DNA from 4 places in the Colwellia sp. BRX10-9 genome. Region 2 is predicted to be linked to each of the others. Evidence: predicted binding sites of a transcription regulator. Region 2 holds the regulator's gene; each other region holds the start of a gene.
What was found. Region 2 encodes LexA, which represses DNA repair genes until DNA is damaged. Its sites were predicted from a motif close to TACTGTATNNNNATACAGTA; they were not measured.
Positions count from the first base shown of each region.

Region 1: a site for LexA is predicted at 6,381-6,400, ahead of H4J69_RS12545 (LexA family transcriptional regulator). Genes of this name have one in related genera too.
Region 3: a site for LexA is predicted at 4,700-4,719, ahead of recA (recombinase RecA). Genes of this name have one in related genera too.
Region 4: a site for LexA is predicted at 2,656-2,675, ahead of H4J69_RS00995 (DNA recombination protein RmuC). Genes of this name have one in related genera too.

Region 1 covers NZ_JACGVV010000020.1:27,102-35,438, forward strand. Annotated here, with positions in the region: gene prsT (XrtA/PEP-CTERM system TPR-repeat protein PrsT) at 1-1,169, shown strand, start outside; gene H4J69_RS12515 (ice-binding family protein) at 1,337-2,488, shown strand; gene H4J69_RS20490 (PEP-CTERM sorting domain-containing protein) at 2,554-2,667, shown strand; gene H4J69_RS20495 (PEP-CTERM sorting domain-containing protein) at 2,733-2,834, shown strand; gene H4J69_RS12530 (ice-binding family protein) at 3,216-4,415, shown strand; gene H4J69_RS12535 (endonuclease/exonuclease/phosphatase family protein) at 4,479-5,480, opposite strand; gene H4J69_RS12540 (PolC-type DNA polymerase III) at 5,647-6,261, opposite strand; gene H4J69_RS12545 (LexA family transcriptional regulator) at 6,413-6,826, shown strand; gene H4J69_RS12550 (Y-family DNA polymerase) at 6,814-8,070, shown strand.
Region 2 covers NZ_JACGVV010000007.1:22,531-30,867, forward strand. Annotated here, with positions in the region: gene H4J69_RS06075 (ATP-binding protein) at 1-524, opposite strand, end outside; gene H4J69_RS06080 (DUF6942 family protein) at 645-1,175, opposite strand; gene H4J69_RS06085 (alpha/beta fold hydrolase) at 1,551-2,369, shown strand; gene lexA (transcriptional repressor LexA) at 2,446-3,081, shown strand; gene coxB (cytochrome c oxidase subunit II) at 3,647-5,203, shown strand; gene ctaD (cytochrome c oxidase subunit I) at 5,215-6,807, shown strand; gene H4J69_RS06105 (cytochrome c oxidase assembly protein) at 6,819-7,400, shown strand; gene H4J69_RS06110 (cytochrome c oxidase subunit 3) at 7,453-8,337, shown strand.
Region 3 covers NZ_JACGVV010000030.1:8,780-17,116, forward strand. Annotated here, with positions in the region: gene H4J69_RS15345 (peptidoglycan DD-metalloendopeptidase family protein) at 1-775, shown strand, start outside; gene rpoS (RNA polymerase sigma factor RpoS) at 862-1,785, shown strand; gene mutS (DNA mismatch repair protein MutS) at 1,850-4,429, opposite strand; gene recA (recombinase RecA) at 4,767-5,804, shown strand; gene metA (homoserine O-succinyltransferase) at 6,264-7,211, shown strand; gene metH (methionine synthase) at 7,271-8,337, shown strand, end outside.
Region 4 covers NZ_JACGVV010000001.1:229,010-237,346, forward strand. Annotated here, with positions in the region: gene pabB (aminodeoxychorismate synthase component I) at 1-551, opposite strand, end outside; gene H4J69_RS00985 (fumarate hydratase) at 721-2,244, shown strand; gene H4J69_RS00990 (TIGR02922 family protein) at 2,374-2,592, shown strand; gene H4J69_RS00995 (DNA recombination protein RmuC) at 2,818-4,170, shown strand; gene H4J69_RS01000 (diguanylate cyclase) at 4,221-5,420, shown strand; gene H4J69_RS01005 (sodium-dependent transporter) at 5,669-7,006, opposite strand; gene H4J69_RS01010 (ion transporter) at 7,345-8,178, shown strand; gene H4J69_RS01015 (response regulator) at 8,278-8,337, shown strand, end outside.

The sequences.
Region 1 (8,337 bases), on a different contig from region 2:
TACTTGCCAAAGTTGAATATCGTCTTGGTAATAAAGAGGCGGCTATTGTTGGGCTTGAGCAGCAAGCTAAAATACCATCAGTACAGACAGTTGCACTGACTGAGTTAACGAATATTTATATTGCTGAACAACAATGGCAAGATGCACTGTTAGTTATTGACCAAATGTTGCGGGATAACAGACTAAACATTCAGGCTTTATTTAAAAAAGCTGAAGTATTATTATCATTAGATCAACCGAAAAAGTCTCAACGTAAATTAGATATATTGGCGGGATTGGTTGATGAAAATGTGCCACTATTAATGAAACTAAGTCGACTACAGCTAAAAGTAGAAGACTTTGCTGGCGCAGAGTATAGCCGGGAAAAAGCCTTTAAATTTGCGCCTAATTCATTACCCATTGTTATTGAACTTATTAAGATTAAAATTCAATTAAATAAAATTAACGAAGCCATTGAGTTACTTGCACAAACTCAACAAAGAATACCTAAAGACAATGTCGAGCTTACTATTTTACAAGGCGATATTTATAATGCTGGCAATAATAAGCCTCAAGCTTTTAATTCATACTTAAAGGCGGTTAGTCAAGATCATACTAATTTAACGGCTTTAAGTAAGTTATATCAAATCAGTAAAACAGCCTCTTTGTCAGAAAAATTTATTGCCGAATTAAATAACCTTATCACTGAATATCCTCAATTGTTATTGCATCGTCATTTGTTGGCGGATCATTTGCTAGAAAATAAACACTTTGAAAAAGCAAAAAAACAATATCAAATACTGCTTAAAAATAATATACCACCAACAAAAAGAGCGTTAGCACTGAATAATTTAGCGACTATTTATATTAGAGATAAGAACTTTACTATGGCAATAGAAACCGCTAAACAAGCTTTGAACCTTGACCCTAGAATGCCTTCCATTATAGATACTATTGGCTGGGCATTGGTTTTATCTGAAGAGTTAGATTTGGGTCTATCTTACTTAAGACAGGCATTCAGCTTATCTTCCACTAGCCCAGATATTCAATACCATATTGCTTATGCCCTAGCAAAGTTGCAACGTATCCATGAGGCAAAAAAAGTATTAATTAAATTAATAGCTTTACCTGATGATTTTGAAGAACATCAATTGGCTCAACAATTATTTGATAAATTAGAAAAAAAATAAACAAAATTTACAGCAACTTAACAACTAAAGGTAATTATATTTACAATTAAACGTGCGTTTATTGTACAAATGCCCTGCTCCCACCTATTATATATTGTGTAAAGTATACAACTTATGGATTAAGTTTTTTCGTCTGAAATTTTAAGATATATGACATGGAGTCTATTATGCAGCGCCTTACTCACCTCTTTTTTATCTTAATGATAATCTTAGTTTCTAGTGCAAACGCAAGTTTTCACCCTCTGCTAGATTCAGATCTCAATGATCTATCAGTCTATGCAAACGGTACAATAACAATGGCTGATGGTGTGATTACTCATGGTAATATGCAGGCCCTCACTACAATAACATTAGCGGCCAATGGCCAAGTTGGTGGGAATATTGAGGCTGGTTCTACAGCAACCCTAAGCGATAATGTTATTGTCGCTGGCTATATAGAAGCGAGCACTACCGCAACGCTAGGTGCCGATGTAAACGTTATGGGTAAGGTTCAAACGGGTACCACAGCAACCTTCGGCGCCAATGTGTATGTTGATGGAAATATTGAAGCAGGAAGCACAGTAACGTTAGAGCAAAATGCAGTGGTTATGGGGAATGTTGTAGCAGGAAGTACAGTGACCATAGCTGCGGGGTCACATATTCATCAAAATGTTGATGCCGGAACTACCGCAACCATTGCTGCTAATGTTATTATTGATGGTGGACCAGCTACCAGCGACTCATCAAAAGCCCCACCTCCTGCTCCTGTCGTTACCAGTAAAGAAAATCAAATTACCACGGTGCAAGCCGAGCTAAAAGCATTGGTAACCGATCAAGAACTAGATTGGGATGATTTTGGCGACAACGATGAGTCACTCGTCGCTGGCGTTTATAATTCTGTTAATTATCTCACTATTGCCGCAGGAAAAACACTGACCTTAGATGGTAATGGTATGGATGGCTCTTGGGTTTTCAATATTGCCAATAATCTAAGCTTTGGCATTGACTCCAAGGTCGTATTGTTAAACGTCACCGATAACAGCAGTATTCTTTGGAATGTACTGGGAGAAAGCACAGCAGGCTTAACATCACTTGGGGCAGGTGCAGAAGTTAGAGGTCATATTCTTTCTAAGGGAGCCATTGATGGCGGGGCTATTTCTTTAGTAACAGGTATAGGTGACAGTTGTGGTGGTGTTTTTTCAGCAACCAGTACCGTCACATTTGCCGCAGATAGTATCATTGGACATCAAGGTTGCGGAGCAGTTGACGTACCTGAGCCTGCCACTATTTGGTTATTAGGTTTAGGTATATTTATGATAGTGAATAGAAAGCACAGATAAATGAGAGTTGTGGTGGTGTTTTTTCAGTAAGCAGTACCGTCGCATTTGCTGCAACAATCAGTATCATTGGACATCAAGGTTGCGGAGCAGTTGACGTACCTGAGCCTGCCACTATTTGGTTATTAGGTTTAGGTTCAGGTTTAAACATAGCTATGATAGTGAATAGAAAGCACAGATAAATGAGAGTTGTGGTGGTGTTTTTTCAGTAAGCAGTACCGTCACATTTGCTGCAACAATCAGTATCATTGGACATCAAGGTTGCGGGGCGGTTGACGTACCTGAGCCTGCCACTATTTGGTTATTAGGTTTAGACATAGCTATGATAGTGAATAGAAAGCACAGATAACCTTTGAATATTTAAAAATAGCCCTTAAGTGGCCTTTATATTTGTGCTAACTATGCATTTTGGCTATGGCTCGTTTTACTACATTATTTAACAAGACAGTTATAATTGTGATCTGCCTGCATCACATCTCGCTAACCTTTTTGTGCATCATGTTAACCTATTGACGTATTATGTTAACTTATGAACATATCACCTGCTTTGTAATAAAAAACAAAAGAACTTAATTACAATAACTTACGATATAAATATTCAAATAACAAACAACACACCGTCTTATCTGCTATTATACAGTTGTACAATTCTTGGAATAAGTTTTTTTGTTCTATAAAAATTAAGTTTTTTTATATGCTGAACGCTCAGCTATATGAAATGGTGTCTAATTTGAAACTTATCAATTCAATCCTCTGTATTGTGGTGTTATTTGCTGTGTCTGACGCACAAGCGAGTTTTCAACCTTTGCTAGGCTCAGAACTAAATAACCAGTCGCTTTATGCCAGTGGTTATATAACCATGGGCGCACGAACAACTATTGGTGGCAATATCCAAAGTGCTACGGCGATAACACTAGCAGCTGATGCAATTGTCGGTGGTAACGTTGAGGCTGGAACCGCAGTAACACTTGGCGCAGCTGCCGGTGTCGATGGCTATATTCAAAGTACAACAACCGTTACCCTAGGCGCTTCTGCTGTTGTCGACGGCTCTATTATTGCAGGTACCACAGCAACTATTGGTGCGAGTGCAAAAGTTGATGGCGAGCTAAGCGCTGGCACAACAGTAACCATAGCGGCAACCGTTGAGGTTGGCGGCGATGTTTTGGCTGGCAGCACAGTAACCGTTGGTGCAGGCTCACTTTTCGGGGGCGATGTTGATGCTGGAACCACCACCACTATTGGTGCAAGTGTTGAAATCGTTGGCGCGCTTACTGCTAATTCTTTGAAAATGGTTGCACTGCCCACCATCGTTGATAGTCAGGAAGTGCTTATTACGTCTGTGCAACAAGATATAAAAGACATGGGTACAGGAACAGAACTTGTATCCACCACTTTTGGCACCAACGACGAAACACTTGAAGCGGGTATTTACAGCACAATAAATTATTTAACCATCGCGATAGGTAAAACCTTAACGCTTGATGGTAAAGGTATCGATGGCTCTTGGATTTTTAATATCGCCAACTATCTGACCTTCTCTGCAAACTCAACAGTGATATTGAAAGATGTTACCGATAACAGCACTATTATCTGGAATGTTCTTGGCGATAAAACCGGCTCAGCAGGTTACACACAACTCGGCGCCGGCGCTGAGGCTAGAGGTTATATTTTTGCTAGAGGTTTTGTTCAAACAGGTGCTGATTCAATGATAGCGGGCATAGGCGATGATTGTGGCGGCGCTTATTCAGCAAGTAATTTTATTGAATTTGGTGCTGATACTGTTATTGGTAAAAAAGATTGTACCAATGGCGAGTCCAGAGCTTCTGCAGATAGCATTGCCGTCACTCAAGTTCCCGAGCCTGCAACACTGTGGTTATTCGCTCTAGCACTTTTCGGTTTGGCAATTAAAGCGCAACGTAAAAAAACGTAAATTCAGTATCACCAATAAAAAAGGCTCCTTTGGGAGCCTTTTTTATTTGGGTCTTTGATTAATTTATGATCTTAACGTTAGTGTAACCAAGGCAATACCGTGATCGGTACTTTCGCCATCTCGTTCAAAGATAGGATTAATTAAATGTCGATCATAGGTGTCGTACGCACTGACCTGATAAAGACTATCGTGATAACTAGCGTCAAAATCACATGATAATAATATATAATCAAGTACTGAGCTGCTCGCACCAAAATAATGTGTCGGAGTGCGCTGTATTTTTTCCTCTTGATGAGTTTCATTTTTCACTGCAACTTGAAATAAATCCCAAGCATCTTGCAAGCAATATTTAGCAAGATAGGCATCACGGTCAATGGCCGAAACAAAGCGTAGGGTGTTAGTCAGTAGATGACTTAGCACACCATCAGTTAAGGTATTATTGAAGTCGCCCATTAATACCATTGGCTGACCGGTAGTCTCACGCCGCGCTATTATTTCAATCATTAATAACGCCGCTTCACTGCCACGTTGTATCGTTGAGCCCCAACCACCTGCCACTTGTGCTTTTAGGCTTTCAATAATGGTTTGCTCTGGCGTGCGACTTATATTTTTATCATCGACTTCAATCATAGAGCGCTTAGATTTAAAGTGCACAACATAACAATCACAGTTACCCATATGAGGCACATCAACTGTTGCCCTTAACACTTTTCGGCTAAAAGAGAATTTATCAGTTAAACCTAATGATAGTGCAAGCTCAGTGTTTGCTTTTACCGCAGCAACTTCAACAATAGGGTAACGAGATGCTATGGCAACAACAGGACGTTTGTAAATAAAATCATCTATCACTTGAGGTTCATCAACCACGGCAAAATAACAATAGCCCTGCTCTGCAACTAATTGCTCTAGAGACTCAGGACTAAAGACTTCTTGGAAGCCAATAATGTCAGGTTGATATTCACGTAAATATTCAGCAATCCAATGTTGCTTTTTACGCCACTGCTCAGCACTATAAATTCGTTCAAATTCATAGAAAGCATTGGGCGGTTCAAGGTAATTAAACAAATTAAAGGTAGCTATTTTAAGCTGTAAATTTGATACAGCTATAGAAGGCAGTATGGGATCTATTTCTTCTGGGGCTTTTTTATCTGGATAGTCGATAATGTTAACTCTAATAAACGTTGAACTGTGAGTATACCTGAGATAAAAAATTAAAAACCAACAAGATAAATTACCATTTAGTTAACAGCTTACTTACGTCACTTTTTGCTGTCTTTGATAACTTCTGTATTAATGCAAAAGGTACAAACTCGTGGTTAATTTTTTCTTCAATATCATCAAGCATCAACAACCACAATTTTGCCGTCATCTCAGCATCAAATAACGCCCGATGAAAAGCCCCATCAGATGGAATATTTTTATAACGAATAAGCGTACCTAATTTATGATTAGGTGCATCTATATTGATTCTGCGAGAGACAAGTAATGAACAAATAAATTGCCCAAAGTATTTTCGATTAATATTATTAAGCTCAGCGTCCAAGAATTTTTGATCAAAGGAAGCATTATGGGCAAGTAAATTATCATCACCCAGAAAATCGGCAAATTCTGCCATCACTTCACCACAAGAGCCGACCTTAGCAAGCATCTGATTAGATATTCCGGTGTATTGCTCAATAAAACCACTGATCCTAAAACCAGGATTCATTAATGATTGAAATTTATCGGTAACCTTACCGTCTACAATTCTAACCGCACCTATCTCTATCGCTCTATCACCTTGATTGGGTGATAGTCCTGTGGTTTCAAAATCAAGTACCACTAACGAATTGGCATTTTCATGCATCTAAGTTAACCCTATAAATTTATGCAGCGCTGATTTTAACGGCTATATTTCAAAATGAAAGTAATCATTACTCGTAAGCAATGTTAAATTATTCTGTTCAATAATCAACTTAGAAACTATACTGTATAAAAACACAGGTGAGATTTAAGTAATGAAAGTTATTCCTATTTACATTGAAGCAGGTATTTCAGGGTTTGAATCACCCGCAGCCGAATATAAAGAACTGGGGTTATCATTAGATAAACTTCTTATTAGGCATCCTAATGCCACATTTATTGGCCAAGCATCTGGTGAGTCCATGCAGGGTGTGGGCATTTTTGATGGTGATTTACTTATCGTTGATCGCTCACTCACCGCCAGAAATGGTGATGTCATCGTGGCAAATTACAATGGCTGCTTTGTCTGTAAGTTGATTGATAAAAAGCAAGCTCGGCTGTTATCAGCGTCTAAAGATTTTGCGCCAGTTAGCATCAAGCCCGAAGACGACTTTCAATTAGAAGGTATTGTTACTCGCTCTATTCGACTCCATCATCAAGCTCCTGAATTAACCGCATGTATGCATTAGTTGATGCAGTATCTTTTTATGCCAGCGCAGAAAAAGTCTTCGACCCGAGCATAAGAAACAAGCCCGTTGTTGTTTTAACGAATAACGACGGCTGCATTTGTGCTGTTTGTCCTATTGCTCGACGGCTGGGTATTCCAAAATTCACCCCCTATTTTCAGATAAAGGACTTACTACATAAGCATGGTGTAGTGGTACGCTCTTCCAACTACGAGCTATATGCTGACTTAAGTGAAAGAATGATGAATGTTATTGCTAGGTATTGTGATGACCAATATATTTACTCAATTGATGAGTCATTTTTACATTTTAAAAAATATAGTGGCGTTATTAAAGATTGGCACCAATACGGCCATGAAATAAGACGTGCTATTTGGAAAGAAACCCGGTTACCGGTGGGAGTTGGCTTTGGCACAACATCAACCTTAGCTAAAGCAGCAAATCATGCAGCTAAAAAACTTGACGGTTACCAGGGTGTTGCCATTATTGATAACGCGCAAAGTGCGAAAGAAATATTAGAAAAAATGGCGGTAAATGAGGTTTGGGGGATTGGTAATAAAATATCTCAGCGACTAAAACAGCAAAATATTAGCACAGCTCATCAATTATCAATGCAGTGCCCTAAAATTATGCGCAAGCAATTTAGTGTTATCACTGAACGTACGGTTAACGAATTAAAGGGGATTAGCTGTTTAAGCTGGGATGATGTAAAAGCACCTAAACGGGAAATATTCTCTACACGTAGTTTTGGTCAACGTATTGTAGATATACATACATTACAAGCAGCCTTAATCACCCATAGTACGATAGTCGCTAAAAAAGTAAGGCGTCAGTCTTCACTTATCAAAAAACTGCTCGTGTTCGCTTCAAGCTCCCCCCATGATGAAAATTATTATAAACAAACAATGGTTTATACTTTTCCTTTAGCAACAGATAATAGTTGTGATATTGCTACAGCGGTCAGCTTAATACTCGCTGAAATATTTATACCCGGTGTGCATTTTTATCGTTGTGGTGTCGGTGCAATCGCCTTGGAAAGCAGACAACATCAACAAGCTGATTTATTTTTATCTGATCATTCAAACCCAATACTAATGAATTGTCTTGATAGTATTAATAGTCGTTACGGTAAGGGGACATTGACCTTGGGCGCAGAGGGAAAATCAGACTCCTGGCAAATGAAACGGCACTTTTTAAGTCCACAGTACACAAGTAACTGGCGAGACATACCCAAAATTAGTTGCTAAACAAATGAAAAAACACTTTTTAAGTCAACAACACAAGAGTAACCACAAGTAACTGGCAAGACATTCCCAAAATTAGCTGCTAGGCAAATGAAAAAACACTTTTAAGCCAACAACACAAAGGTAACCACGAGTAACTGGCAAGACATCCCCAAAATTAGCTGCTAGGCAAATGAAAAACACTTTAAAACCAACAACACAAAGGTAACCACGAGTAACTGGCAAGACATCCCCAAAATTAGTTGCTAGGCAAATGAAAAACACTTTTTA
Region 2 (8,337 bases):
CTAATAAAAATGAGGCCAGAAATAGTGATATGAAATAATAATGACGGTAATAACCTGTGATCTAACGCTTTTGAAAACTCTTCTGGCAGCAGTACGAAATAACAAAAACAGGTGACTGTAAAAAATAGTGCTGGCACTCGACCCGCAATGTATTTATTGAGTGGCGTTTCGCTGAGATGCGGGTTGGTTTCTATGGCCAGTAAGATAAAAAAGTAACTGAACAAAGAGAAAAAATCTTGCAGGATCGGGGGGGTGTTTATGTAGTTACCTGCGAAGATAACACCCGAAATAAGATCAATGATAATAGCGAGAGAGAAAAACTGCCAGAACAATTTTAATGAACGTGATCTGGTCTGTAAATAGCTATGAACAACAAAGAATACTGCGGTAGCCTGTAATAATATAGTAGGAAGTGATAGCAAAAAAGCAGAGGAAATATCAAGCGTGCTGGTGATCGTTGCATAGGGTAATAAGGTTAAAATTATTGTAATAAATAAAAGTGTTTTTTTATTAAAATATAGCAATGATGTGATCCAATATTAAAGTGACGTTTAGTATGTTGCCTAATCATGAGGCTTATTATTTTCTCCTTTAATAAATATAGTATACATTAATTTAACACTATATAAATGAATGAAAAGCTTTCACTGGCTATTTATATCGTTGAGTAAAAAGGCTAATTTTTCAATATTAGCATTCGACAATTGCCGATAATCAAAATAGGGACACACAATTAAATTTTTAGCTTTATCAATAGCAAATTGCTCATCTAGCCAAGTGAAATTAGCGTTTAGTTGATTTGTCGCTAACAAATTTTTGGCGTAGGTTTTTCCACAAATAATATGCAGAGTTTGCTTAGTGGTTGATAACTGAGGCGGAGAAAATAATAAAGCCGTTTGAGAGCCTTGCTGCAGCAAAAATCGCTCTCGATATTTTTGCCAAGTTGGCGCAAGTGTTGAGTAAGCGAATTTTTCTTTATCGAGTGCGTAAAGCAGCTTCGCATAAACATTGAAAACTTTCCGCCAACCATTGCCACAAGCTTGATTAACCATCTCTATTTCGCCCAAGGTTAGCGGCGATAGACAAGATAATTGCTGATATTCAAGCATACTCGGTTTATTGCCAATATAAACGGCGACGCTAAAGTTTGAGCAACCTAAACCAATAACATTCAATGGTACTTAACTCATTTTACGTGGGGGGTATGTTGAATTGTAAATTTATAATCGAGACAAGTAAAACGTCCTTAAAATTTTTTTGCTTGAATGTATGTAGTTACTGGTAAAGTTAGATCGATTGAAGATTATCAATGTCTAACAGATAACTAATATAAAATGTTAATATCGTATAGCTTTCTATGGCTATTTAAAGGTCCACGCGAGAAGTTTATCGAAAAAAATGACATTACAAGGGTAATGGTTTCAAATTTTGTTGGAGAAAACTGTTTTATATTTTATATTTGTGGCAGCTAAAAATATATTGCTTAGCTGCTGTTTAACATGACTACAGTATCAATAATGAATTCTAAAAAAAAATGATGGAGCGCAGCTATGAATGAAAAAATTGCAGCACTTAAGTCAGACCTAGCGCTACTTAAAGAACAATTTAGTAAAAAAATTACTGATGCAGAAACTCGTTTAAAAAATATGATTGAACAAGAAAGCTTAGATACTTCGGTTGAACGTGGCTATAAAATTCAAGCTTCTTTTGAAGAGCCAGCAGATTCTTTAGCTAATGGTGAATGTGTAATTTTACTGCATGGGCTTGCACGTTCGGCTAACTCCATGAAAGCTATTGAAAAACGATTGTTAGCAGAAGGATATTTTGTGATAAATATCAACTACCCTTCTAGAGATTATTCGATAGAAGAGTTGGCTGAAAAAGTGATTTCTAAAGCGCTATTAATTTGTGAAAATCGCCAAGTTAACTTTGTTACCCATTCAATGGGCGGTATATTAGTTCGCCAATATTTAAGTATGCATAAAATACCTAATTTACATAAAGTCGTGATGCTAGGTCCACCAAACAAAGGCAGTGAAGTTGTTGATAAACTAAAAAATACACCTGGTTTTAGTTTCATCAATGGTGATGCGGGTATGCAATTAGGTACCGGCGAATTCAGTGTCCCTAGTAACCTTGGCAATGCTAATTTTGATTTGGGTGTTATTGCCGGTAATCAAAGTATTAATTGGATATTATCAACACTTATTCCTGATAAAGATGATGGTAAAGTTTCGGTTGCTAGTACCAAACTTGATGGTATGAATGATCACATTGAAATGGAAACGACCCATCCATTTATGATGAAAAACGAAAAAGTTATCGAACAAGTTATCCATTATTTAAAATCAGGGAGTTTTCAAAAATAATTCGACTAGAAAACTTGCCTTTACTAACGACCTGTATATACTCACAGTAACAACTGTGTAAATTTACAGGCTCCCTATGCTAAATGAAATCAGCGAATTACGCCCTCTAACGAACCGACAACAACAAGTTTTTGATCTGATCAAAGACAAAATAAGCGATACGGGCATGCCACCAACGCGTGCTGAAATAGCCAAGTTTTTTGGCTTTAAATCAGCAAATGCAGCAGAGGAACATTTAAAAGCTTTGGCTAAAAAAGGCTATATAGAAATGTTGCCAGGTACTTCTCGCGGCATTCGTTTGACTGAGAAGTTAATGGAAGAAGCCGGTTTACCTTTAATCGGCAGAGTGGCTGCAGGTGAACCTATTTTAGCTGCAGAGCATGTTGAAGATCATTACAAAGTTGATGGTAATTTGTTCCACCCAGCTGCTGATTACTTATTGAGAGTTAATGGCGAAAGCATGAAAAATATCGGCATACTTGATGGTGACTTGTTAGCGGTTCATCAAACGACCGATGTACAGAATGGCCAAGTAATTGTTGCTCGTGTCGAAGAAAATGTTACGGTTAAACGTTATAAACGAGAAGGTAACATCGTTTACTTACATGCTGAAAATGATGACTTCTCTCCTATAAAAGTCGATTTGTCTGATCAAGAGTTTAATATTGAAGGGTTGGCTGTTGGCGTTATTCGCTCGGCAGACTGGATGTAGTTAAGTTAACCTATCCAATAAACTTGGTGGTAACTAAGCCAATTTATCTAACAAATATAGTATTAAATATGTAAAACTGCTCCGCAAACTTTAGTGTATAAAATAGGCTAAAGTTTGCTTTTCTAACCTTTCGTATTCTTTTCATGCAAACCTTTCTCTTTACTAAGAATAATTTTCATTCTAAAGCCCATTCAAACAACTTTATCTTTCTCTGATTAAAAAACAACCAAGATCAATTTTTACAATACGCGTATTTATACTCAGCTGTTTATTTTTAATACTACGGCTACAGCCCTTTGTTATTAGGCCTTTGCCTGTATTAGAGTTGATACTCTATTGTTTTTATTGGTTTTTATTTTAAAATAGCTCGATTTTTAAATTGACCCAGATCAACTTTTAAGTAATTCTAGTTTGGAATGTGTACAAATATAAATATAAGGCGATGTTGTCGACGCTAACTGGTTGATAACAAAATCGCTAAGAAAATAATAAAAATCCGTACTAAAGGATGTGTTTTGTCCTAGGTATCAAGTTTTAAACTTTTATAGGGTGAAGGAGATGTCGTGTGAAAAGACGTAACCTAGGTTGGCTGTTGTTGGGGAGTGTTCTTTCCAGTTCAGCTTGGGCAGATATGCAATTAAATCTGACCAAGGGTGTAACAGAAGTAAGTAGAGATGTTTACGATCTACATATGCTCGCAATGTATATATGTGTAGCAATTGGTGTGGTCGTTTTTGGTGCTATGTTTTGGTCAATGGTTTTCCATCGAAAATCCAAAGGGGCTAAATCAGCAGATTTTCATGAAAGTACAAAAGTAGAAATCCTCTGGACAGCAATTCCCATTGTCATTCTTATCGCTATGGCTGTACCAGCAACAAAAACACTGATTGAAATGGAAAATAACGACGATTCTGACGTTACCATTCAAGTTACCGCCTCTCAGTGGAAATGGCATTACAAATATTTTGATCAAGATATTGAGTTCTACTCCGTTTTATCGACGCCAAGATCACAGTATGAAACACAAGAAGGTAAACACCTTAATGTTGATGCTGGCGATAAAGTCAAAGGTGAAAATTACCTACTCGAAGTTGATAAACACCTTGTCATTCCAGTTAATAAAAAAGTACGATTTTTAATCACTTCTGACGACGTTATTCATGCTTGGTGGGTACCTGCTTTTGCTGTAAAGCAAGATGCTAACCCAGGATTTATTAATGAAGCATGGACAAAAGTTGACAAGCCTGGGATATACCGAGGTCAGTGTGCTGAACTTTGTGGCAAAGACCATGGTTTTATGCCAATTGTTGTCGAAGTAAAGTCTGAAGCAGACTATGCAAAATGGCTTGATGAACAACACCAACTCAACGCTCAAGCCGCTGCTGCTGAGAAAGCATCTCTTAACGCTTCCGCATCAATGGATGAATTGATGACCTTGGGTGAAACTACCTATATTGCCCACTGTGCTGCCTGTCATCAAGTTTCTGGTGCTGGTCTACCTCCTGCATTTCCTGCACTTAAAGGAAGTCCAGTTGCTACGGGTAGTATTGCCGAGCATATTGATATTGTACTCAATGGTAAAGCGGGTACAGGTATGCAAGCTTATGGTAAGCAGTTAAGTATGAAGCAAATTGCTGCAGTTGTGACCTACGAGCGTAATGCTTGGGGTAACAATACCGGTGATGCCGTACAAGCCGCTGATGTTAAAGGTGCTGCTAAGGGATCAGGCAATGACACAGAAACACCGGTAGCAGTTGCTGAAATGGTTGCTGAAGAAGCCCCAGTAGAAGATCTAACTAAAGTGTACAGCGAAGATGAACTGATGGTTATGGGTGAGCAAGTTTACATGAAAGCTTGTGCTGCTTGTCATCAAGTTTCTGGTGCGGGTTTACCTCCGGCATTTCCAGCACTAAAAGGTAGTGCAATTGCACTGGGTGATATTGCTGTGCATATAGATATGGTTATTAATGGCAGTAAGAAAAACCCTGCTATGGCTGCTTTTGGTAGTCAGTTAACTAAAACCGAAATAGCGGCAGTTGTTACTTATGAGCGTAATGCTTGGGGCAATAACACCGGTGATTTAGTACAACCTGCAGCTGTTGATGCTGCTAGTGCGAAGTAGGAGGATATAAAATGACTACAGACGTTATAGAACAAGAATCGCACGACGATCATCATGATGACCATAAAATGAAAGGCATCAAACGTTGGTTGTACACGACAAACCATAAAGATATAGGTACGTTATATCTATGGTTTGCTTTTATTATGCTATTAACCGGCGGCGCTTTAGCCATGGTTATTCGAGCCGAGTTATTCCAACCCGGTTTACAAATAGTGGAGCCTGATTTTTTCAATCAGCTAACAACCGTACATGGTTTGATCATGGTATTTGGTGCAATTATGCCGGCCTTTACCGGGTTTGCTAACTGGATGATACCTATGATGATTGGTGCTCCAGATATGGCCTTACCACGTATGAATAACTGGAGCTTCTGGATTCTACCTTTTGCTTTTGGGATTCTTTTGTCTACATTCTTTATGGAGTCAGGTGCGCCTAACTTTGGTTGGACATTCTACGCACCACTTTCTACAACCTATTCAAATGGTAGTACGGCATTTTTTGTTTTTGCTGTTCATATTATGGGTATCTCATCAATAATGGGCGCAATTAATATTGTTGTTACTATTATGAATATGCGTGCGCCTGGTATGACTTACATGAAAATGCCATTGTTTGTTTGGACATTTTTTATTACCGCCTACTTATTGATTGCGGTGATGCCCGTGCTCGCAGGTGTGGTAACTATGTTGTTAACCGACACTTATTTTGGTACGAGTTTCTTTGATGCCGCTGGTGGCGGTGATCCGGTATTGTTCCAGCATCTTTTCTGGTTCTTCGGGCATCCTGAAGTTTATATCATGATTTTACCTGCTTTTGGTATTGTTTCGACAATTATCCCAGCGTTTGCTCGTAAGAAGTTATTTGGCTACAGCTCAATGGTTTATGCAACGGCATCGATTGCTGTGTTGTCATTTATTGTTTGGGCGCATCACATGTTCACGACAGGTATGCCGTTATTTGGTGAACTGTTCTTCATGTATTGCACCATGTTAATTGCCGTACCTACGGGTGTTAAAGTGTTCAACTGGGTCGCAACTATGTGGCGTGGTTCAATGAGCTTTGAAACGCCGATGTTATTTTCTATCGCGTTTGTCATCTTATTTACTATAGGCGGATTCTCTGGTTTGATGTTGGCATTAACACCTGTTGATTTCCAATACCATGATACCTACTTTGTTGTTGCTCATTTTCATTATGTATTAGTTACCGGTTCATTATTCTCGATTTATGCTGGTGCATACTTCTGGTTGCCAAAATGGACAGGTCATATGTATAACGAGTCGTTAGCTAAATGGCATTTTTGGTGTTCATTGATTTCAGTTAATTTACTATTCTTCCCTATGCACTTTTTAGGATTAGCGGGCATGCCTCGTCGTATTCCAGATTATGCGTTGCAGTTTGCTGATTTCAACAAGTGGGTCAGTATTGGTGGTTTTGCCTTTGGTCTTTCGCAACTAATATTCTTAGCGGTAGTCATTAAGTGTATTAGAGGTGGAGAGAAAGCATCGGCTAAACCTTGGGATGGCGCTGAAGGTTTAGAGTGGACTGTTGCAAGTCCTGCTCCGTACCATACATTTTCAACACCACCAAAAATTGATTAAGTTAATAAAATATGAATAAAGGTGACGAATTGCAAAATTCAAATAACAAAGATAGCACTGCTATAACGAAAAACAATCAAGTGATAAAAAAGCTGGTTATGATTGTTTTTGGTATGTTTGGTTTTGGTTTTGCACTTGTCCCTTTATATGATGTGTTTTGTGATATTACTGGTTTGAATGGAAAAACGTCAACCACTGCCGCCGCTGTCTATAATGTTGAGCAGATTGACACAAAAAGGATTGTTACGGTGCAGTTTATTAGTCGAACCGCCCAAGGTATACCTTGGCAGTTTGAACCTATGGTCCGTGAAATAAAAGTTCATCCCGGTGAAATGAAACTTGTTAAATTTTATGCAAAAAATGAATCCACCCGCGATATTATTGGCCAAGCAGTTCCGTCAGTATCGCCCGGTTTAGCGGCAGCGTATTTTCAAAAAATTGAATGTTTTTGTTTTACGCAGCAACCGCTAAAAGCGAATGAAGAGGTAGAAATGGCGTTACAGTTTTATGTTGACCCAGAATTACCTGAAGATATTTCAACGCTAACTTTGTCTTACACTTTGTATGACGTGACCGGAAAAGTGGAATCGTAGCAATTTATACTGAGCACTTAGCGTGTAACAGTATTTGTTTAGGGGAATAATAATGACAACAAAAGAATATGAAAGTTATTACGTACCATCACAAAGTCATTGGCCAATTGTTGGCGCAGTGGCACTGTTTTTAATTGCTGTTGGCGCCGGGAACTATGTTTCTACGTTAAATAGTAGCGAAGGTGGCATTGGCGGTTACATATTGCTTGCCGGCATTTGTTTAGTTATATACATGCTCTATGGTTGGTTCAGTAACGTTATAAACGAATCGATGGCAGGTAAGTATAGCCATCAAATGGATAACTCATTTCGTCAAGGAATGAGCTGGTTTATCTTTTCTGAAGTGATGTTTTTTGCAGCATTCTTTGGTGCCTTATTTTATGCCCGCACGTTATCAGTACCTTGGTTGGGCGGCGCAGATAATAATGCCATGACTGGTGCTGTTTTATGGCCTGAGTTTGTCGCAAGTTGGCCGTTATTAGTCACACCAGATGGAACCGAAACAACTCAAATGGGCTGGTATGGCCTACCGTTAATTAATACTATTTTGTTATTAACGTCTTCAATTACTGCACATTTAGCACATTCAGCCTTAGAAAAAGATAATCGTAAAATGCTGAAAATATGGTTAGGTTTTACCATATTATTAGGTGTTGTCTTTTTATTCTTGCAAGTTGTCGAGTATATGCACGGCTATTCAGAAGAAATGAAATTGTACTTAACTAGTGGTATCTATGGTTCAACTTTCTACTTACTGACCGGTTTTCATGGTATGCACGTTACCTTAGGTACCGTCATGCTTATTGTGGTATTTTTAAGGGTGTTAAAAGGCCACTTTACCCCAACAAATGCTTTTGCTTTTGAAGCGGCAAGTTGGTATTGGCATTTTGTTGATGTGGTTTGGGTGATACTGTTTGTTTTTGTTTATATCGTATAA
Region 3 (8,337 bases), on a different contig from region 2:
AAGTTGTTCTTCTAACCATAAACCGGCCCCCGTTGTTGATGTTCAAGGCTCAGTTCCATTAAGTAAGCGTGTTAAAAATAGCTTAAAAGGTCGCGAGTACATCGTTAAAAAAGGTGAAACCTTATATTCTATTGCTTGGCGAGCTAATGTTGATATTAGTAGCTTAGCCACTTTTAATAATCTGGTATCTCCTTACAAAATATTCCCTGGACAAAAATTATTTTTAGTTAAAAATTCGAGCCAAGCCACTAGTAATATAGCGCGCAATGAAAAGCCGAAAAGTAACATACCAACAAGGGTAAAAAAACCTGTTGCATCAAATAAAAAGCAGGCGTATGGTAAAAATGTAAGAGGGCAAAAAGTAAACAATAAAACCTCTGCAAATGGCACAAGTTTTTCTCAAAAAATAAGAAATTGGTTGTGGCCTGCTCAAGGAAAAGTTATTGAAGGTTTTTCTACAGCAAAACAAGGTAACAAAGGAATAAACATCGCAGGTATACGTGGTGACTCGATTAAATCGACAGCTGATGGCGTGGTGGTTTATGCCGGAGATGCTTTACGAGGATACGGTCAGCTAATTATTGTTAAACATAATGATGATTACCTTAGTGCTTATGCTCATAACGATAGTATCTTAGTGAAAGAACAACAGTCGGTAAAAGCGGGTCAGGTTATAGCGAAAATGGGTGATACAGACGCTGAAAGAGTCATGCTTCATTTTGAAGTTCGCTTTCGTGGTAAATCAGTAAACCCTATGAAGTACCTGTCTAAATAACAACAAATAATAATAATAATAAATTGGAGTTAGTGTGCATATTTAATCATTGATAGTTGGCTTTGCTAAATCTTGGGAGATACAGCATGAGTATAGAAAAAGAATTGGTAAGTACTAGTGTAGATAAAAAAGAATCAACTAGATCATCATCTAAAGATAGAGAAGATGTACCATCGAATTTAGACGCCACTCAATTATATTTAAGCGAAATTGGATTTTCTCCATTACTTAGCGCTGAAGAAGAAGTGTACTTTTCTCGCCTTGCCCTTAAAGGTGATGAACCCTCAAGAAAACGGATGATCGAAAGTAATCTGCGTTTAGTTGTTAAAATTTCCCGTCGTTATAATAATCGTGGTTTACCCTTACTTGACCTTATTGAAGAAGGTAATTTAGGCTTGATCCGCGCAGTAGAAAAATTTGATCCCGAACGAGGATTTCGTTTTTCAACTTATGCAACATGGTGGATACGTCAAACGATCGAACGTGCCATTATGAATCAAACACGCACTATTCGTCTCCCTATCCATGTCGTTAAAGAACTCAATATTTATTTACGCACTTCGCGTGAATTAGTACAAAAGCTTGATCACGAACCTACCGCTGAAGATATTGCTGAAGCGCTTGATGTGCCAGTCGCTAATGTCACTAAAATGCTGCGTCTAAATGAACGTATGACCTCAGTCGATTCACCCTTCGGTGGTGAAAACGATAAAGTATTACTTGATGTTATCCCGGATGATAAAAGTGGTGGTCCAGAAGGTAGCTTGCAAACATCTGACATTAAAAATAATATTATTCACTGGTTAAACGAACTTAACTCTAAGCAACGTGAAGTACTTGCCCGTCGTTTTGGCTTATTAGGATATGAAGCGGCAACATTAGAAGATGTTGGCGTAGAAATTGGTTTAACACGTGAACGTGTTCGTCAAATTCAAGTTGAAGCGCTTAAGCGTTTACGTGATATTTTAAGTCAACAAGACTTATCGATTGAAGCCTTGTTTCAAGCGTAGATATTTTAGCTTCGATAAAACAAAAAACCAGCAATTGCTGGTTTTTTTTACTTATTATTAAGGGCTACATTTTACTTTTAAACTCAAATAATAAATCTAATGCTTGTTTGGGGGTTAAATCGTTTACATCAATTGATGACAATGACTCGAGTACGGGGTGAGTGTTATCAATAAATGAAAGTTGCTCAAAGGGTTGTTGTTCGACATTGATAACAGAAGGAGCTTGTTGTCTTTCCAGTTCAGCCAAGCGTTGTTTAGCCCGTTGAATAACGGTCTTAGGCACACCGGCAAGTTGTGCAACCTGTAAGCCAAAGCTCTTACTTGCAGCGCCTTCTTGAACGGTATGCATAAAGACGATGGTATCACCATGCTCAACCGCATCTAAATGAACATTAACCAAGCTTGGTATCTGATCGGCTAACAGGGTTAGCTCAAAATAATGACTAGCGAATAAAGTAAAGGCTTTAGTTTTAATCGCCAGCATTTCAGCGCAAGCCCAAGCAAGAGATAAACCGTCATAAGTACTGGTTCCTCTGCCTATTTCATCAAGTAACACTAAACTTTTTTCTGTTGCATTATGGAGAATGTTTGCGGTTTCTGTCATTTCAACCATAAAGGTTGAACGACCACTCGCTAGGTCGTCAGAAGCGCCAATACGGGTAAATATTCGATCAACCATACTAATGTTTGCCGCATCAGCAGGGACATAGCAACCAATATGAGCCAATAAAACAATGAGCGCTGTTTGACGCATATAGGTTGATTTACCGCCCATATTAGGACCCGTAATGATCAACATCTTACGTTCATTATTTAAGGTAACAGGATTAGCAATAAAGGGCTCACTAGTCATTAACTCAACGACAGGATGACGACCGGCTTTAATCTCAATACCGTCATTTTGGCTTAGACTTGGTTTAACATAATTTAGGCTTTCTGCGCGTTCTGCAAAGGTATTTAAAACGTCTAGTTCTGCGACAGCTTGAGCAAGTAATTGCAGTTTTTCTAAATCAGGTAACACTAAATCGAACAATTCATCATATAAACGTTTTTCTAAGGCGAGAAACTTACTCTGTGCGCTAAGCACTTTTTCTTCGTGTTGCTTTAGTTCATTGGTAATAAAACGTTCGTTATTTTTTAAGGTTTGTCGGCGAATATAATCATCAGGTACATCGTTCGCGGCAGTACGACTCATTTCAATAAAGAAGCCATGAACCCTGTTATAGCCTACTTTTAAGGAACTAATACCGGTACGTTCTTTTTCACGCGCTTCGAGTTGGGCAAGAAATTCAGTTGCTCCATCACTTAAGTCACGTAAGACATCAAGTTCTTCATGATAGCCTTTGGCAATAACGCCACCATCACGGATAAGAACGGGTGGGTTTTCAACTAAAGCATGCTGTAATAAGTCGTGTAAGTCGGGTATTGGAAAGCTTTTTGACGCTAATTCAGTGATATGTGCTTGCTGACAAGTTTGTAAATGTTGCTGAAGTTCAGGCAATTGATTTAAAGCATTACGTAAACGAGCAAAATCTCTTGGACGCGCAGAGCGTAAGGCAATGCGAGAAACAATACGCTCAATATCACCAAAAGATTTAAGTTGGCTAAATAATTCAGTCGTTAAATCTTGTGACAATAGTTCACTAATTGCATTTTGACGTGCAGTTAATATGTTTAAATCACGTAAAGGAAAATGTAACCAACGTTTTAGTAATCTAGAACCCATTGGTGTCGCTGACTTATCTAATACCGATGCTAGGGTATTTTCAAAGCCACCTTGTAAGTTTTGCGTGAGTTCTAAATTACGACGAGTTGCCGCATCTAAAATGACACCAGAAGCAGAAGACTCACAAATAATGGCTCGAATGTGAGGAAGCGCACTGCGTTGACATTCTTTTACATATTGAAATAAACAACCAGCGGCCATTAAGCCTAATGATTTATCACCAACACCAAAGCCAGAAAGTTCTTTAGTGCCAAATTGTGTATTTAGTAAATTAGTAGCTGTGTCTAAATCAAACTCCCATTCAGGTCTTCTTCTTAATCCTTGATAGCCTTTTAGTAACCCTGGCACTGAGAACGATTCACTGTAGAGTAATTCAGCAGGAGATAAACGCTGTAGTTCAGCTTGTAACTGTTCAATGGTATTTGGCTCAGTCAGTACAAAGCGACCACTGGTCATATCAAGATAAGACAGCCCAAAGCGTTGCGATGACTTATTATTACCTTCACTTACCGCAACAATTAGATTGTCATGCTTATCAAGTAATAATGCTTCATCACTCACCGTACCTGGGGTAATAACTCTAACAACTTTACGTTCAACAGGGCCTTTACTGGTTGCTGGGTCACCAATTTGTTCACAAATAGCAACAGATTCACCCAGTTGTACTAATTTTGCTAGATAATTTTCCACCGCATGATAGGGAACGCCTGCCATAGGTATTGCATTGCCACCTGTCTTGCCGCGAGCGGTTAATGAAATATCGAGCAAATCAGATGCTTTTTTCGCATCATCAAAAAATAACTCGTAAAAGTCACCCATGCGATAAAAAATTAAAATATGAGGGAACTCAGCTTTAATGGTTAAGTACTGGCGCATCATAGGGGTGTGTGAGGATAAGTCTAAGTTTGCTGTGGTCATTTCTATGCGGTAACTCATAAGTTCAATGAAAGAGTAAGGTGGCAATTATGTCATAACTGGCAAATTTAGACTCTATTTATTTAACTAAAATTTTTACTGAATACGATAAAGTTTAGGCAAGGATTTTACCGTGATAATATAAATAGTAACTTTTTGATGAGTAATAGTTAAAAGTTATCGGTGCTTGTTATTCTTTTTTTTATCAATAACTTATAAGTCACCTTGTTTTGTTTTTGATAATATAATTAAAATAGTTGTAAAAAAGCTTGATACTGTACGGTCATACAGTATACTTGCTTCATCAAAACGAAATCTTAGCAACATCGGCGGAACAAACATGAAAGACGATAAAGAAAAAGCATTAGCAGCAGCATTAAGTCAAATTGAAAGACAATTTGGTAAAGGCTCAATTATGAAGCTTGGTGATAATAACACCATGGATGTTGAAACCATTTCTACAGGTTCATTGGCGCTTGATGTTGCACTCGGTGCGGGTGGTTTGCCACTTGGGCGTGTTGTTGAAATTTATGGTCCTGAATCAAGTGGTAAAACAACGTTAACGCTTGAAGTTATTGCTGAAGCTCAGCGTAACGGTAAAGTTTGTGCCTTTGTTGATGCTGAGCATGCACTTGACCCTATTTATGCTGAAAAGTTAGGTGTTAACATTAACGAATTACTTGTTTCTCAGCCTGATACCGGTGAGCAAGCATTGGAAATTTGTGACATGCTAACGCGTTCAGGTGCTATAGACGTTATTGTTGTCGATTCTGTTGCTGCACTTACACCAAAAGCAGAAATTGAAGGCGATATGGGTGACTCTCATATGGGATTACAAGCCCGTATGCTTTCACAAGCAATGCGTAAGTTGACAGGTAACTTGAAAAAATCTAATACCATGATTATTTTCATTAACCAAATTCGTATGAAAATTGGTGTAATGTTTGGTTCTCCTGAAACCACAACGGGTGGTAATGCACTTAAGTTTTATGCTTCTGTTCGTTTAGATATTCGACGTATCGGTGCTGTAAAAGCAGGCGACGAAATTATTGGTAACGAAACCCGCGTAAAAGTGGTTAAAAACAAAATAGCGCCTCCTTTTAAACAAGCAGAATTTCAGATTTTATATGGCGAAGGTATTAACAGCTTAGGTGAATTAATTGATTTAGGCGTTTTGCATAACATGGTTGAAAAAGCCGGTTCTTGGTATAGCTACAATGGCGATCGTATTGGCCAAGGTAAAGCAAATGCGGCTAAATCTTTAGCAGAAAAACCTGAAATGGCAAAAGAACTTGATAAGCGTTTACGCGACTTACTGTTAATTAAAAGTGTAAGAGCAAGTGAAAAACCAGCTAAAGAAGAAGAAGCTGTAGAATAAACATTACACATTACACATTAAACATAAAAGTTTAAACAATTATTAAGCCACTGTATTTACAGTGGCTTTTTTATATCTAATTAGTGACTTTGCTCTCTTATGCTATCGTTATTTAATGTGCTATATAGTATTTTACCTAAGCATCTTTACTGCCCAATACCCCCCGTTTATCTACGTAGCACTCTATTAGGCTAGTTCCACCAATATTTACTCGCTAGGGTTATAGATGACAAATAATATTAACGTAAAAAACATTATAGACGTCTATACGTTTAGATGTTGACATAGCTAAAAATCCACGTACCATAAAATGATAATATTTATATATCCGTTATCATTCGTAGTACTTGAGTTAGTCGAAACCTGTATGTTGATTGGTAGCCAGAATATAAGTTAATAAATGAAAGTAGAGAACGAAGTGTTCATGCTTGTTTGACATTATTTGATTAGGTAAACGCTATGCCCATTAAAATTCCAGATTTATTACCTGCTTTGTCTATTTTAGGTGAAGAAAATATTTTTGTAATGTCTGAGCGTAGAGCGGCAAGTCAAGAAATTCGCCCAATGAAAGTCGCTATTCTCAATCTAATGCCTAATAAAATTGAAACAGAAGTTCAAATATTACGGGTATTGTCTAATACACCTTTACAAATAAATGTCGATTTTGTGCGTATTCACGCCAATGAATCGAAACATACGCCGAAAGAGCACTTAGATAATTTTTACCGCCTCTTTGATGACATTAAAAATACTCAATACGATGGCTTAATTATAACCGGTGCACCATTGGCGTTAATGGAATACGAGAAAGTAACTTTTTGGGATAAAATTTGTGAAATATTTGATTGGGCTGAAGAAAATGTCACCTCAACAATGTTTTCTTGTTGGGCTGCTCATGCCGCTCTATATCATCACTATGGATTGCGACGACATTTAAGAAAAGAAAAATTATCTGGTGTTTTTCAGCATAGCCCCATCGACCAAAAAGAACAGCTTACCCGCGGCTTTGAAGAATTTTTTAATGTCCCACACTCACGATTTGGATATATTGATAAGTCTGATTACCTATCAATTCCTGAATTAAAAATTATAGCTGAATCTCCACAAGCAGGCGTTTATGTGGTCGCGAGCAAAAATAAACAACAAGTCTATTTAACCGGACATCCAGAATATGACTCAACCACGCTAGATGAAGAGTTTCAACGTGATCTTAAGGCTGATGTTAATGCAGTTATGCCCAATAATTATTATATTGATGATGACATAACAAAAGTGCCACACAGTTCATGGCGTAGTCATGCCAGTTTATTATTTACTAATTGGTTAAACTATTATGTTTATCAGATCACACCGTACAAGCTAGATGCAACAAATATTAAAGCAATACACCCAGACGCAGAAATATAAACAGTGTCGGATATATCTAGTCATTAAATTAAGTTTGAAAGTAAAAGTAGAGAAATCGTATGAAAAAATCAGCATCATTTAGTCGTCTTGAGCAACAAATACAAAAAAGAATTCTTATTTTAGATGGTGCTATGGGGACGATGATCCAAGCCTATAAATTTGAAGAACAAGATTACCGAGGTGAACAGTTTGCTGATTGGCATCTTGATGTCAAAGGCAATAATGATATGTTAGTGCTTACACAACCCGAGGTAATTAAAGCTATTCACTATGAATACCTTGAAGCGGGTGCTGATATTATTGAAACGAATACTTTTAATGCCACCACGATTGCGATGGCAGATTACGATATGCAGTCGTACAGTGCGGCAATCAATTTAGCGGCGGCACAAATAGCCCGTGCAGCAGCGGATGAATTCACCGCTAAAAACCCTGATAAACCAAGGTTTGTTGCCGGCGTTTTAGGGCCAACGAACAGAACATGTTCTATTTCACCCGATGTTAACGATCCTGCTTATCGAAATGTGACTTTTGATCAATTAAAAGATGCCTACATAGAATCAACGAAAGCACTGATTGAAGGTGGCTCAGATATTATTCTTATTGAGACTATCTTTGATACCTTAAATGCTAAAGCGGCTATTTTTGCGGTTGAAACTGTTTTTGATGAATTACAGTTACGTTTACCTGTAATGGTCTCGGGTACCATTACTGATGCATCAGGCAGAACATTGTCAGGACAAACCACCGAAGCTTTTTATAATTCATTGCGCCACGCAAAACCTATTTCATTTGGTTTGAACTGTGCATTAGGTCCGGTTGAACTAAGACAATATGTGGCAGAATTGAGTCGAATATCAGACTTTGCTGTTTCAGCTCATCCTAATGCAGGTTTGCCTAATGCCTTTGGTGAATACGATTTCAGCGTCGAAGATATGAATGTTCATGTCAATGAGTGGGCTGAATCGGGATTCCTTAACATTATTGGTGGCTGTTGTGGTACAACGCCAGCGCATATAAAAGGTATGGCGGATGCGGTTGCCAATGTAAAACCTAGGGAAATTAGCGCCAGGAAAATTGCTTGTCGTTTGTCCGGGCTTGAAGCGTTAACCATAGAGGAAAGTTC
Region 4 (8,337 bases), on a different contig from region 2:
GCTTTCTTTATCAAAGCTAACTGCTGATTTATTGCTTTTGTTAGGCTTTCTCGTTGTGGTTGTGGGCAAACCAACCAAAACTGTTGAGCTTGGTGATCAAATATTAATGCCTGAAAATAAAGCCCTATCGACATGTCGGCTAAATCTATATCTTGCGTTGTTTGATGAGGCAAGTTCTCAAAACGTCTGCCTAAATCGTAAGAAAAGTAACCGACACTGCCGCCATTAAAAGGTAAGTGGCTGGTGGCAACGGTTATGTTGTTGAAGCATTGTTGTTGAATTTCTTTTAACAGCGTTAATGGATTTTGATGACTGATTTGCTTTTTGTCTTCTTTTAACCAGCGTACTTCAGTTTGATCGCCGCGAGTAGTTAGCGTAATTTCGGGTTGCCAAACCAGAATATCAAAGTTGCTATCAACGTGGGCAGGTGACTGTTGTTCACCACAAGAGTCAAGCCACATCGCCCAAGGTTGATGACTAAAAGCTGAAAATAAAGCTTTTACATCGATAGATTTTTCTACAGTAAAATGCTGGGCAGAAATAGTGAACATGACAGGTTTTACTCGATAATATTGTGGAAGCTCGTTAACAAGAAGGGTATGATATCTGCAAATTTATAACTTTCAACCATTTTCAGCTTCCCTAGTTTATCTATAATTTCAGGTAAGTAAGTAAATGCCGTTGAACTACATCTGTCGATCTGCATAAAAAGAGACCCTCATGACTATCATTAAACAACAAGATTTAATTGAAAGTATTGCCGATGCATTACAGTACATTTCTTATTATCACCCTTTAGACTTTATTCAAGCGCTTGAAAAAGCCTATCATAAAGAAGAAAGTAGCGCAGCTAAAGACGCTATTGCTCAGATCTTAATTAATTCTAGAATGTCAGCCCATGGCCAGCGTCCTATTTGTCAAGATACCGGCATAGTGACTTGCTTTGTTAAAGTGGGTATGGATGTTCAGTGGGACAAAACTGACTTAACAGTTCAGCAAATGGTTGATGAAGGTACTCGCAGAGCTTACTTAAATCCAGACAACCCATTGCGCGCTTCTATTGTAAAAGACCCCGCTGGCGCGCGTATTAATACTAAAGATAATACACCATCTGTTGTTCATATCGATATGGTTGCCGGTGGTGGCGTCGATATCATGATCGCAGCGAAAGGCGGTGGTAGTGAAAACAAATCTAAAATGGTGATGTTAAATCCTAGTGATTCAATCGCTGACTGGGTAGTTAAAACACTACCATCAATGGGCGCAGGTTGGTGTCCACCGGGAATGTTAGGCATAGGTATCGGCGGAACAGCAGAAAAAGCAGGGGTACTTGCCAAAGAAAGTTTAATGGAACCGGTAGATATTCAAGACCTTATTGACCGTGGTGCTGAAACAGCCGAAGAAAAGCTGCGTCTAGAAATTTTCGAGCGTGTTAATAAATTAGGTATTGGCGCACAAGGTCTTGGCGGTTTAACGACGGTTGTAGACATTAAAATTATGTCAGCACCAACCCACGCTGCATCAAAACCTGTGGTGATGATACCCAATTGTGCGGCAACGCGTCATGTTCATTTTCACTTAGATGGTTCTGGTCCGGCTAACTTAACACCACCAAAATTAGAAGATTGGCCAGAAATAACTTGGGAAGTCGGTGAAAACGTACGTCGTGTTAATGTTGATACCTTGAAAAAATCTGATATCAGTAGCTGGAAAACCGGTGAAACTGTATTATTGAGCGGGACTATCTTAACCGGACGTGATGCTGCTCATAAACGTATTCAAGATATGCTAGCCAAGGGCGAAAAGTTACCAGTAGACTTTACTGACAAGTTTATTTACTACGTAGGTCCTGTCGATGCTATTGGCGATGAAGCAGTTGGCCCAGCTGGCCCAACGACAGCAACACGCATGGATAAATTTACAGAAATGATGCTCTCTGAAACAGGGTTACTTGGCACTATCGGCAAGGCTGAACGTGGTGCCGAGACCGTTGAAACCATCAAAAACCATAAGTCAGTTTATCTAATGGCCGTCGGTGGTGCTGCATACTTAGTATCAAAAGCTATTAAAAAAGCAAGAGTTGTTGCTTTTGAAGATATGGGGATGGAAGCTATTTACGAATTCGAAGTTGAAGATATGCCAGTCACTGTAGCTGTTGATAGCCAAGGAGAGTCGGCTCATGTCACGGGTCCTGCTATTTGGAAAGCTAAGATTGAAGTGCAAGATGCCAAATCAAAAAATTAATTGATGCTTGTGTAAGCAAATAATTTTAAAACAAGCGCCTTAGGGCGCTTTTTTATTGACGATAATAAGTTGAAAATTTTGTCTATACTAAAAGAACATTAATAAAATTAAGTTTTGAAAACATTAACTATGACTAACACTAACCTGCGCACTGTTACTATTATTTATTATATTGAAGATTCACTTGAGTTAATGCACTTTGTTGGACAATTTGCAGAAAATGCCAGTGGGCGGGTCATTATTCCGGAAAAATTTAAAGAAGATAAATCGATTGTTGCTGTGTGTGATGGAGAAATAACCATTCTTAATAAAGTTGGCGATCGCATTCATCTTATCAATGATTATTAAATATGGACTTGTTAATGAACAAGCTTAGAATAAACTTAACCTGAGTATATTTCTATGGTTTAATACTGATAATATTTACAGTGTTACTGATGTGACTTTATGCCTATCGATGAACTCCTTGTTTTTTTAGAGAAAATCCCTACCGAAATTTTTATGCTGTTTAGCGTTATTCTATTGGTATTGTGTTTTTTAATCAGTTTTATAGTATTTTTTAAAATAAAAAAAATGTCACTACAGTTGTCTTTGCAACATGAAAAGTTACAGCTATTGTTTGAAAAATTAACCGTTGATAGTGAAGTCTCAAATAAATATCAACAGCAACAACAGCAGCAAACTAGCTTTAATCATCAACAATTGGCAAACCAACAAGTTGAGTTAAAGACTTATTTTGAACAACAAATCTCTGACTTTAAAATTAAGCTGTTGTATCAACATGCTGAGCAAGGTGAGAAGCAGTCATCGAGTTTACATGCAAGTAGTGAAAAGTTACACCGCGCATTACACGAGCACCAAGTCGTTTTTAATCAGAATCAGCTAAAATCGGTTGATCAACTTGTTGAACACCTAAATCGAGTGACGCACATTAGCCGCGAAGAGTTAACGAAGTCATTGCAAGCATCGAGTGAGCAAATGGCTAAACGTATTGATGGATTAACCGTCTCTACCGATAACCGCTTGAAAGAAATTAGCGGGCAAGTAGAGAAACGTTTAGCGGAAGGGTTTGAGAAAACAACAAAAACCTTTAATGATATTTTGCAACGCCTTGCCTTGATTGATGACGCGCAAAAGAAGATAACGGAACTTTCCTCAAACGTCGTCAGCTTACAAGAAGTATTAAGTGATAAGCGTTCGCGGGGGGCTTTTGGCGAAGTTCAGCTTAACAGTTTAATTCGCAACGTGATCCCCGAGCAAAATTTTTCTTTACAGCACACTTTATCAAATGGAAAAATTGCTGATTGTATTTTATTTTTACCTGAGCCAACCGGTAATGTCGTTATTGACTCCAAGTTCCCTTTAGAAAACTATAAGAAAATGCTGGATAACCAATTAGGGGAACATGACCGAAAATCGGCAGAGCGTCAGTTTAAACTCGACATAAAAAAACATATTAACGATATTAGTTCTAAATACTTAATTGAAAAAGAAACCGCCGACGGCGCTATAATGTTTATTCCTGCAGAAGCTATCTTTGCTGAAATTCATGCACATCAAGGTGACTTAGTTGATTACGCCAATAAAAAACGAGTATGGCTGGCATCGCCAACCACGTTAATGGCTATATTAACAACGTCACGCTCGGTACTAAAAGATGAAGCAACCCGTAAGCAAATACATGTTATTCAAGCGCATCTCTCACACTTATCTCAGGACTTTAGTCGTTTTAAATCTCGTTTTGCCAATTTAGCAAAGCACATAGATCAAGCGGCGAGTGACGTAAAACAAATACATACCTCTGCAGATAAAATATCGTCACGCTTTGATAAAATTGAACAGGTTGAGTTGAAAAATGAAAGTGATGAAAAGCCCACTGGTACAGACAGTAAAATAGATAATGAGCAAGCTCTACCTGTTGTTTAACCTGATTGCTTCTCTACCCTTTAGCGATAACTTAATCTAAGGAGTTAATCTTGTTGCAAAGAATTAAAGGACTAAAAACTCTGTTTATTAGTTTAGGCACAGTTGCCTTAGTTTATTTTTTGATGATGAAAAGCCAAGCTTTTTGGCTAAAGCAAGTAGTGATTGTCGAACAATTATTAGTGGTGTTCTTGGCTGTTGTGATCGTCTTTGCCAGTTATTTTAATCGTAGCAGGTTAGCCTACTTATCATTATTGTGGCTTTTATATTACGCCAGTATTACTTTTTCACCGCCTTGGTCAACTTGGTTACTGCAGCAGGGTGATTGGTTAACGTTATTTGGCTGTAGTGTTTTACTTTTATTGTCTTTGATAAAAGACCGTGGCGTCATCTCAATTCATGGTCTTTATCGATTAGTCGCTATCGCCTTAGTGGCTATCATTAGTTATGCTTGGTTAACGATGAGTGAGCCAATTATCATTTTTGTACAAACCTTTCCCCATATTGCAGGCTTTAGTAAGGTTATTCGTTTAGAGTTACCACTAGCTTTATGCACTATGGTTATTGTTTGGCGAGCAGTGATTAAAGCGGATTTAGTGACTTCAGCGGTTGCGCTTTCTTTACTGTTTTGGCTATGTTATCAATATCAATTAATTGAGCTACCGCTAAGTTTAACGCTGGCATTACTCAGTTTGTATTTCGTGTTAGTCATTGTTGTCGACGCTTATTTTCTTGCCTATCGAGATGACTTAACGGGCTTACCATCGCGTCGGGCGCTCAATCAGTTAGCCTTATCACTTGGACGAAACTACACCCTTGCTATGCTAGACATTGATCATTTTAAAAAGTTTAATGATACCTATGGCCATGATATTGGCGACCAAGTATTAAAACTAGTGGCAAAAAAAATTGGCAACGTTAAAGGGGGAGGGAAAGCATTTCGCTATGGCGGAGAAGAGTTTACCATCGTATTTACTGGTAAAACTATTGAGCAAGCCTTAACTGAGTTAGAAGCGGTACGTCAAGCTATTGAAACCTATAAAATTGTCATTCGTCAACCACAAAGAAAAACAAAACAACAACGAAACGCTAAAAAAGTAAGCAAAAATAGTGAGTTTAAAACGGTCAATGTCACTATTTCAATTGGCGTTGCAGTACGGGAAAGTAAACAAAGCTTTGAACAAGCGTTAAAGTGCTCGGATCAAGCGTTATACAAAGCTAAGAGTAAAGGGCGAAACAACGTTAGTGTTTAAAGCGGGCTAAATATGATGATTGTTTGCAAGTATAAGACTGGACCAGTAAAAATCATCGTTCACAAGCAAGGTGAACCACGCTCATGCAAAGCATCATTATTGAGCAAACCTTGCATTGTTTATTGACGTTAACGTGACCAGTGATATTATTAATCGCCACCGAGCACAAAGTACCGGCTCCCCTGAACTTGCTTCAGGGGCTGATGTTAAAAGGCTGTAATAATGCTGGGTAAGCCAGTTATTAACGCTTAATTTAATATCGCAACGTTAACAAAAACCACACTTAACAATAGTGGGCAGACAAAACGAAGGTAATTTCCCCAAATGGGTAGCCACTTCCTGCCTTCTTGTAGCGCTTTATCACGTAATTTATTACCTCTATTCCATAACCAACCGACCACAATAAAGTAGAATAAACAACTTAATGGCTGCAATATGGTTGTTAATGCTCGAATCACTAAACCAAATAATTCGTCAAAAAAAGCAATTAACAACATGCTGGCACAAAGCACCACGAAGGAGACTAGCCATGTCGCTTTTGAACGAGTAAAGCTTTTGTCTTCCATTAAATAAGAGACAGGTACTTCAGTTGAAGAAATAGTTGAAGTTAATGCCGCAATGGATAACAACAAGAAGAAACAGCTTGAGACAATCAAGCCGACATTACCCATTGAATTGAACAGCTCAGGTAATATCTTAAAGATTAACTGTCCTTCACCAATCAACTCGTTATTACTGAAAACTTCAACTCCGGCTTCTTGAGCAACAAAAAGTGCCGGTATGATTAACAGACCGGCCATAAAAGCGATAAAAGTATCAAGTGCGGTGATAGAGATGGCTAATTTACCGATATCTTTACCTTTTTGCATGTACGAGCCGTACACCATCATACCGCCTACGCCAATAGACAATGAAAAGAAGGCTTGTCCCATTGCTGATATGATGAGTTTAGGGTTAGTCACCTGTGAAAAGTCAGGAATTAAATATAACGCTAAGCCTTTTTCTGCACCGGGTTGGCGTAAAATATAAATGATTAAACCAATTAGCATCACTAACAATAACGGCATTAAACGCCCTGACCATTTTTCAATACCGGCATTAACGCCCTGATGTATAATGGCGGCGCCGAGTAAGATAAAAAGTGGCGTAAATAATAAATTACGTTCGGTGCTTGATGTGGCTAACCACTGTGAAATATTAGTTAGGCCTAACAGCTCAGTAAATGCTGATAGAGCATGCGCTAACATCCAACCAGCGACGATAGTGTAAAAGCTTAACATCATTATAGCGCCACATAGGCCTATTATGCCGGCATACTTACCTACATTGGGCCAAGTGTCTTTACAGGCCTCTTTTAATGCGGCTACCGGATTTTTTTGCGCCTGGTTACCAATATATATTTCTGCATACAAAGCGGGGAGGGCGAGTAAAAGTGTCACGAGTAAATAGACGAATAAAAAAGCACCACCGCCATTATTAGCGGCTTGGGTTGGAAATCCCCAAATATTGCCTAAACCAATGGCTGATCCTGCAGCGGCCAAGACAAACCCGATACGGGAATGAAAAGAATCTCTAGTGTGTGTCATATAGTATTGAATGCAAATTATTTTTATTTGGTGATGAGCTTACCGAGTTCAGATCATATAGCAACGGTTTTTTAAAAATTTGTTTCTGATAAAATATAAACACTGTAAACCTAGCAACTAATGGCTGATAAACTTGCTTTCAAAAATATTACCCCTATATAGGTTGAAGTTAAATTAATGTCATTATAAATACGTATGAAAAGTGTGGGTGTTGTTAAAGTTATCAAGATAAGCTTGGACATTATCCCCCGAAGCTACGTTTATTTTAATAAGAACGTTGTAATAACCCGTTTGTCGGCGTTAACACGGTTGAATGTTATTTTGAGAGAACTTTATTTATGAATTCCTATGTGGTGCGTGTCCAAGAACGGCTAAAAAAAATTGACGCTAGCCCGTTTTTTCAATGGTCAATTATTGCCGTTATTATTATGTCAGCATTACTTATTGGCGCAAAAACCCATAACTTGCCCCCGCAAGCATTAAGAATATTGGTTTTTTTAGACAGTGTTATCACGGTATTTTTTGTCATCGAATTATCAATACGTTTTATGGCTTTTCAAGATAAAAAGAATTTCTTCAAAAGTGGTTGGAATATTTTTGATACCTTAATTGTTATTGGTAGTTTAATACCAACAGGTGGCTCAGGTGTCTTATTAGCACGGCTGTTGAGAGTGTTTCGGGTGTTACGTCTAGTTTCTATGGTACCTGAATTACGCCTGCTGATTAATTCGCTGCTCAAAGCTATTCCTCGTATGGGCTATATCGCCTTACTCATGTTTGTTATTTTTTATATTTATGCTGCAGTTGGCAGTATGGTTTTTAATAATATTAATAAAGAGCTTTGGGGCGATGTTTCAATATCGATGTTGACCCTTTTTCGTATAGCCACTTTTGAAGATTGGACGGATGTGATGTATGAAACGATGGCGATTTATCCGCTTAGCTGGATTTTTTACCTGACCTTTATTTTCTTAACGGCTTTTATCTTTTTAAACATGATGGTCGGTACTATTCTAGAAGTTATGGGCAAAGAAAATGAAATTTATCGCGCCGAACAACATGGCGAATCAGGTGAAGGTGGAGAGCCGGCTAGCCGAGCACAAATTGAAAACCTTGAGCGTGAGCTTGCCGAAATTAAGACTTTACTCAAAGAAAAACTCAACCATCGCTGAGATTAATTTTTATAGATAACCGAACACTTGTGGGATTTAATTAAATAAGATGGTATAAAATAAAAATCATATTTAATTCAAGTGTTTTGGTTGTTCTTAATGATTGCTTTCAAGCGAATTTTCTACTTTTTTATCGTTATTATTGTTCAAGCTTCATTT